Regions from separate parts of the Devosia sp. Z6_126 genome, predicted to be linked through region 2. Evidence: riboswitches for the same ligand, from Rfam matches in the RefSeq annotation. Region 2 holds a riboswitch; the other holds the start of a gene.
What was found. Region 2 has a riboswitch for thiamine pyrophosphate ahead of AC3YOG_RS11920 (YkoF family thiamine/hydroxymethylpyrimidine-binding protein). Riboswitches for the same ligand answer to the same signal wherever they lie in the genome.

Region 1: another riboswitch for thiamine pyrophosphate. It lies ahead of thiB (thiamine ABC transporter substrate binding subunit); the one in region 2 lies ahead of AC3YOG_RS11920 (YkoF family thiamine/hydroxymethylpyrimidine-binding protein).

What each region holds. Positions count from the first base shown of each region.
Region 1 covers NZ_JBYUNO010000003.1:445,393-448,793, reverse strand. Annotated here, with positions in the region: gene AC3YOG_RS14410 (ABC transporter permease family protein) at 1-91, opposite strand, end outside; gene thiB (thiamine ABC transporter substrate binding subunit) at 318-1,334, opposite strand; TPP riboswitch at 1,392-1,492, opposite strand; gene AC3YOG_RS14400 (thiamine diphosphokinase) at 1,518-2,219, shown strand; gene rpoH (RNA polymerase sigma factor RpoH) at 2,859-3,401, opposite strand, start outside.
Region 2 covers NZ_JBYUNO010000002.1:997,604-1,001,004, forward strand. Annotated here, with positions in the region: gene AC3YOG_RS11915 (ABC transporter permease) at 1-717, opposite strand, end outside; gene AC3YOG_RS11920 (YkoF family thiamine/hydroxymethylpyrimidine-binding protein) at 732-1,340, opposite strand; TPP riboswitch at 1,331-1,443, opposite strand; gene AC3YOG_RS11925 (AraC family transcriptional regulator) at 1,509-2,465, opposite strand; gene AC3YOG_RS11930 (NmrA family NAD(P)-binding protein) at 2,576-3,401, shown strand, end outside.

The sequences.
Region 1 (3,401 bases), on a different contig from region 2:
TGGACCAGAGGACGAGAGCAATCAGCCCGGCGATGGCAAGCGCGAGGAGGCAAGCGGTGGCGATGCGCAAGGGGCGGGGTGGGAGGGTCATGGTCCGGTGGTTGGCGCTAGCCTTGGAGCGGGTTGATGGGCCTGAACCCCCACCCTGTCCCTCCCCTCAAGGGGGAGGGGACGTCGGCTGATGGCGCTGGGATGGCGGAGAGTCGTGGTGTGGCTATCAGGGACTGTGTTCCCTTGATCGCCCCCCTCAGTGTGCCTCCGCTCAAGGGGGACGGGAGGCACACTGAGGGGTTCGAAGCTTGTGGCTGTCCTGATTCCTACTGGATGGCGGCGAGCATTTCGTCGATCCAGGCGGCGCGGTTGGCTTCGAGGTCGGTGTCGCTGATCGTCAGGGTTTTGGCGGGTTGCGGGAGGGTGCCGAAGGCGGGGTTGAGGTCGGCGCCGAGGTCGATCACAGGGAACATCCAGTTGGTGGTGGGGATGATCGCCTGGGCGGCGGGGGAGGCGAGGTAGGCCAGGAACTGACGGGCGAGCTCGGGCTGGTCGGTGGAGGCGAGCATGCCGGCGACCTCGACCTGCACGATATGGCCCTCATCAAACAGCGCCGCCTTGATGGTGTCGTCGTCTTCATCGACGATGTGGTAGGCGGGCGAGGTGGTGTAGGAGAGCGCCATATCGGCTTCGCCGGTCAGGAAGAGATTATAGCTTTCCGACCAGTCGCGGGTGACGGCGAGGATATGGGGCTTGAGGCCGGCCCAGATTTCGGGGGCACGGTCGCCATAGGCGGCCTTGATCCAGAGCACGAGACCAAGGCCGGGGGTGGCCGAGCGCGGGTCCTGGATGACGATCTTGAGGCCGTCGGGGAGCGCGATCAACTCCTCGAAGGAGGCGGGCGGGGTGGCGGTGCGGTCGGTGTCGTAGACAAAGGCGAAATGGGCGTAGTCGACCGGCACGAATTGCGGATCGGTCCAGGGCTCGGGGAGGGCGAGATCGCCCAGCTCCAGAGTGTGATCGGCAAAGAGGCCGGTGGCGCGGGCTTCCCCGGCGGTGGCGACGTCGAGACCGACGATGAGGTCGGCCGGGGTGGTGGCGCCTTCAAGCTGGACGCGGCGCAGGGCGCCGATGGAGGAATCGGCGGCGATGAACTCGACAGTGCAGCCGCCGCATTGGGCTTCAAAGCCTTCGGCGAGCTGGGGGCCGGGGCCCCATTCGGCGGCAAAGCCATCATAGGTATAGATGGTGAGCGCGGGTGCGGTTTGGGCCAAGGCGGGCGAGGCGGCCAGTCCGAAAAGGACCGCAAGCGCCAGGTGAGTGGTGTGGACCAAGATGGTCATCCCTTCATTGGTGTGCGGCCATGAGTGAAGGGATGGGTGTCAATGGCGGGCACGAGATGCCCTTGCCATCTCGAACTTCCTCCGCCAGCATGACCTGGTTCAGGTTCAATGGGTAATTCTCAGCTCCGGCTTGACCCGGAACACCCCAGCGAGACGCCGTGATCTTATAAGAGCGCCCCCCAAGTGCAAGAGAATTTCAGCCCAGCTGCCGACGCGCCCCTGCGCTTTGCCGGACCGATCGCCATTGTGGGCGGCGGGGCGGTGGAGAGCCAAACCCTGCGTGACCTCGCGGCGGCGGGAGTGACGCTGATCGGGGCCGATGGCGGGGCGGATGCGATCGGGGCGGCAGGGCTGGTGCCTGCGGCGATCATCGGGGATCTCGATTCGCTCCAGGATCGCGCCGGCTGGGAGCGGCGCACCCGGGTGTTGCACCTGCCCGAGCAGGTGACCACCGATTTCCAGAAGGCACTGCGCTCAACGCAAGCGCCGGTGACGCTGGCGCTGGGCATGACGGGCAAGCGGCTCGACCATACGCTCGCGGCACTGAGCGCGGTGCTGCAATATGCCCCCGAGCGGCACTTGTTGCTGGTGGACGAGATCGATGTGGCGTTGGCGGTAGTGGGGCCGATTGCCTTTGAGGCGGCGGCCGGGGAGCGGGTGTCGATCCATCCGCTGGTGCCGATCGGGTTCGAGCGCTCGCAGGGGCTGCTCTATCCGATGGATGGCCTGCAGCTGGCGCCGGGCGGGCTGATCGGCACCTCCAATGCGGGCCTTGGGGGTCGGATCGAGATCGTGCCGGCTGAGCGGGTGCCGTGGCTGCTGATCCTGCCCAAGGCGCGGCTCTGGGATCTCGTTAAGGCGTGCCAAAATCCCGCCCGGGTCTGATGACCCTGCGGTTGGTGCTGCGACATGGGGCGAAGTTCGCCTCGGTGCCGGTCGTCCGGCGGGAAGTAGAAGGTGAAGCAAGCTTCGCCCCATGCTCCATCGGAGACTCTTCGGTGAGGACCGTCCGTGGCTAGACCCGTGCCAAACGCCAGAAGCCCTGAAGCTTCATGGACCGGGGGATGAAATCGGTCCCGGATCATCCTCGTCCCGAAGGAGCTTGGGCGACCCCAAACCCATCCGATATTCCCGCACCGACCGTTCGTCGCGACCGCGCAGCTTGCCCGGGAACAAGGGGGATTGTGCCTGAGGTTTTCGGGGGCGGGGATAAGTTTGTGGGGTGGTGATGGCCGCCCTCGTGGTTCGAGGCTGCGCTCCGCTTCGCACCTCACCATGAGGGCTCCGGCACATTCCCGCTCATTCCACGCTTCCCGAGCCCTCGTGGCTCCAGGCTGCGCTTCGCTGCGCACCTCACCATGAGGGCTCCGGAGGGTAAGGGCTTTTGGGGTGGCCATGAGTATGCCGGAGGCTCGATGGGCCCCGGGCTCAAGGCCAGGTTGGCATCGGTGGCGGGGCTCGCAGGCGTAAAAAAGCCCTCGGGGGAAACCGAGGGCTGCATTGGTTGCTTGCGGCGGTCCAGCCTTATGCGGCGTTGGAGCGGGCAGCTTCGCGAACGGCGTCTTGCACTTTTTCGAAGGCGCGCACTTCGATCTGGCGGATGCGCTCGCGGCTGACATCGTATTGCTGGGCCAGCTCTTCGAGGGTCAGCGGATCTTCCTGCAGGCGGCGAGCCTGGAAGATGGCGCGCTCACGATCGTTGAGAACATCCATGGCATTGGTCAACAGACCCATGCGTTCGGAATATTCCTCGCTTTCACCAAGGGCAGTTTCCTGGCTGGGCGTGTCGTCGACGAGCCAGTCCTGCCATTCGGAGGAGCCTTCATCGGCGCGCATCGGCGAATTGAGCGAGGCATCGCCCGACAAGCGCGCATTCATCGAGACCACGTCATCCTCGGTCACATTGAGGGTGGTCGCGATCTGCTTGATCTGGTCGGGATGGAGCGAGCCATCGTCGAGCGCGGCGATCTGGCCCTTCACCTTGCGCAGGTTGAAGAACAGCCGCTTCTGGGCAGCGGTGGTGCCGATTTTCACCAGCGACCAGGAGCGCAGGACATATTCCTGGAT
Region 2 (3,401 bases):
CAGCGTCGCGCTGACGAGGACGGCGGCCAGCACCAGGTCGGGGCGAAAATTGTTCTTGGCATTGAGAATATAGATGCCCAAGCCCCGGACCGCCCCGGCATATTCGGCAAAGATCGCCCCGACTACGGCATAGGTGATGGAAATGCGCAGCCCGGCAAAGAAATAAGGCAAGGCCGAAGGCAGCCGCGCCATCCTGAACCGGCGCCAGCGCGAGGCTCCCATGGACGCCAGCAGCGCCTCGATATCGCGGTCGGTGGAGTCATAGCCCTGCACCAGCGCCACCAGCATTGGGAAAAACGTGACCAGCGCGACCAGCACGATCTTGGGCGTCAGCCCGAAGCCGAACCAGAGCACGATCAGCGGCGCGATGGCGACCAGCGGCAGGGTCTGCGTGATGATGAACACCGGAAACAACGCCCGCCGTACCGGGCGAAAGAAGTCCACCACGACCGAAAACAGCAATGCGGCGCAGAGCGAGCAGCCGAAACCCAGAATGGTGGCCTGCAAGGTCGCTAATGTGTGCTCGGCCAGCGCGTCCCGGTTCTGGTAGCCCTGAACTACAATGCGGGATGGCGCCGGCAACGCCGTTGGCGAGATGCCGGAAAGCTGCACATAAGCTTCCCAGGCCAGGATCAGGGTCACCACCGAAAACACGGCGGGCCCTGCGTGACTGAGAAACCGGGCGACAAGGCGCCCGAAGGAGAACAACTGCGCCATGCCAGACCTTCCGCTCAGCGCGCGCTGGGGCTGTTGGCCGACACGGTCAGGTCGATGGTGACATGTCCCTCGGGCGGTCCAAACCGGCAAAAGGCCTGCTCGATCGTGGCGAACAGCGCACCGGTGTCGCCATTGAGCTTGGTGGCGAAATGCTTGGACTTTTCGAAGGTGCCCGACTGTTTGAGGAAGTCGACGCAGCCATAGATTTCGTCCATGTGATGGCCCTGTCCCATCACATAGAGAGACAATTGGGCCACCCCGAAGACGCCGATGTCGGGCGCATCCTGCACTGCCGTAAGCGCACTGGCGCGCCGCTCCTCAAGAGGCGCAGCCGGCCCCTCGAACAAGTTGGACTGACAGATGGCATCATCGGGCTCACCCGGGCAGCCGCGCGAGATTGTCGCCGAAAGCACGCAATGGGTGCCGGCACGCGCGGCGGCACTGAACAGATCGCGCATGGCCGGAAACAGCACTTCGGGCGGACCGACCAACAGGGTCGAGATGTCATCGGTCTCGATGCGCAAGCGTTCACGATAGGGATCGAGCGCACCCAGCGCGTTCATGATCACGCCGACAAAGTCGCCGGTCATTGGATAAAGGGAAATCTGTGCGCCTGAGAACATGGCCCGCCTCGCTCCGCTGGTATTACCCAGATCAGCTATAGGGTCCGAAGGCTTGCCGCCCTCATCTCAGCCCCGACCATACGGAGCACCCCTGTGGATAGGGCCAGCATAGGGCAGCATCGCCGGCAAATGCAAGCACATGTCTGTATTGGCGGAGTTGATCTTGGATCAGGCGCTTTGCGATGCTTGACGCAGTTCCTGGATTGCTTGTCCATCAGGCAAGCGCGCGCCACTTTGGAGCGTCTGCAGATAAGCCCGGGGGGCGAGGCCGTGATAGTCCTTGAACGCCCGCGTGAAAGCCGCCTCCGAGGCGTAGCCGGCTTCGCTCGCCAGTGACCCTACCGAAGTGGGGCCACTGGCGAGCTTTCTGGCGGCCAGAGTCAGCCTCCAGCCTTTGAGATAGGTCAATGGCGGCTCTCCCGCCCGGTCATGGAATCGTCTGGCAAAGGCAGCGCGCGACAGCCCCGCCACCTTCGCCATGCCCTCGACAGTCCATTTGGCGGCGGGATCGGCATGGATCGCCCGGAACACCTTGGCAAGGTTGGGATCCTTCATTGCCGGCAGCCATCCGGCGGAATGCCCGGCGCGCTCGGCTGCACGGCGCAGCACGTAAACCAGCAGACTGTCGGCAAGACTTTCCACCAGGCTTTCATTGCCCAAGCCCTGGTGCTCCAGTTCCTCGGCCAGCAGCAGTACGATCGGGAAAATGCCATGGTCCTTGCGGAGCTCCGCCGCGGGCAGGTGAATGCAGGGCGGTAGCGCCGATTGTCCCAGCCGCCGCGTGCCATCCACCTGGAAGCGCCCGCAAAAGATCACCGCGTCAGGAGACTGGCTGGTGACATCAAATCCTTGTTGCACGAACTGGCTGACGGGGGGCGCCTCGCCCTTGGGGCTGGCCACGAGATCGTGGGCCTTTCCATCACTCAGGACCACCAGATCACCCTCTTCCAGCCGGAGTGGCGCTTCGCCAGCCCGGCGAAGCCAAGCGGTCCCCTGCCAGACGAGGTGAAAGGCGATCATTGCCCCCGGATCGAGCCGGAAGCCCCAAGGCTCAACCATCCGGCTGCGGACGAGGGTCATCCGGCTGCGGGCGTACATGCGGATCCATTGATCAAGCACATTCATGCCGCTCTCCTGCACCTTTTCAAGACGATCTGCAAGAAAGGGGAGATCGGCTCACATGGCTTGTCCTCTCAGGGCGCGCCATCTTTCTCCTGGTTATAAAGGAGAACGCGATGTTCAAGACCATACTTGTTGCGGCCGGAACCGGCACAGTTGGGCAGCACCTGGCCAATCGGCTGCTGATCGCCGGGCACAGCGTCAAAATTGGCACAAGGCGAGGAGGTGACGCCAACACAGTGCTGCTGGACTATAGTCAGGCCCGGACTTTTGAAGCGGCGCTTGCCGGAACCGATGCGGCTTACCTCGTCGTTCCGACCTCGGCCGAACCACATTTACTGCTTGGCCCCTTCGTCGAGGCCGCAGCGCGGCGCGGCATTAAGTTGGTGTTGCAATCAGCTCTGGGGGTGGATGCCAATGACGCCATTCCGCTGCGGCAACTGGAGCGGCAGATCGAAAGCTCAGGCGCGCCCTACGCGATCCTGCGCCCAAACTGGTTCCTCGACAATTTCCACGGGCGCTGGCACGCCGGCATCATGGAGCTTGGCCGGCTTGCGCTTCCCGCGGGCGATGCCACGACCAGCTTGATTGATGCGCGCGACATCGCCGAAGCTGCCGCTGTCGCTTTGACCCAGGCAGTTGCGGATGGGCGGGCTTTCAACCTGACTGGCCCCGACAGCCTGGGCTATGCCGAAGCCGCAGCGGCGCTTTCCGCGATCAGCGGCCGCACCGTCACCTACGAGGGTGTCGACAAGGCGCAGTTCAAGCGCGAGTCGGGGCGCATGAAACTGGCGCCAGCTCTGGTCGAACAGATGCTGCCGATCTTTACTGCCACTCTCGCGGGTCATTTCAGCCAGGTTACTGACGATTTCAGCCAACTCACCGGGCGACCGGGCCGGCGGCTCGTCGATTATCTGGCTGACAATGCCTGGCGCTTCGCCG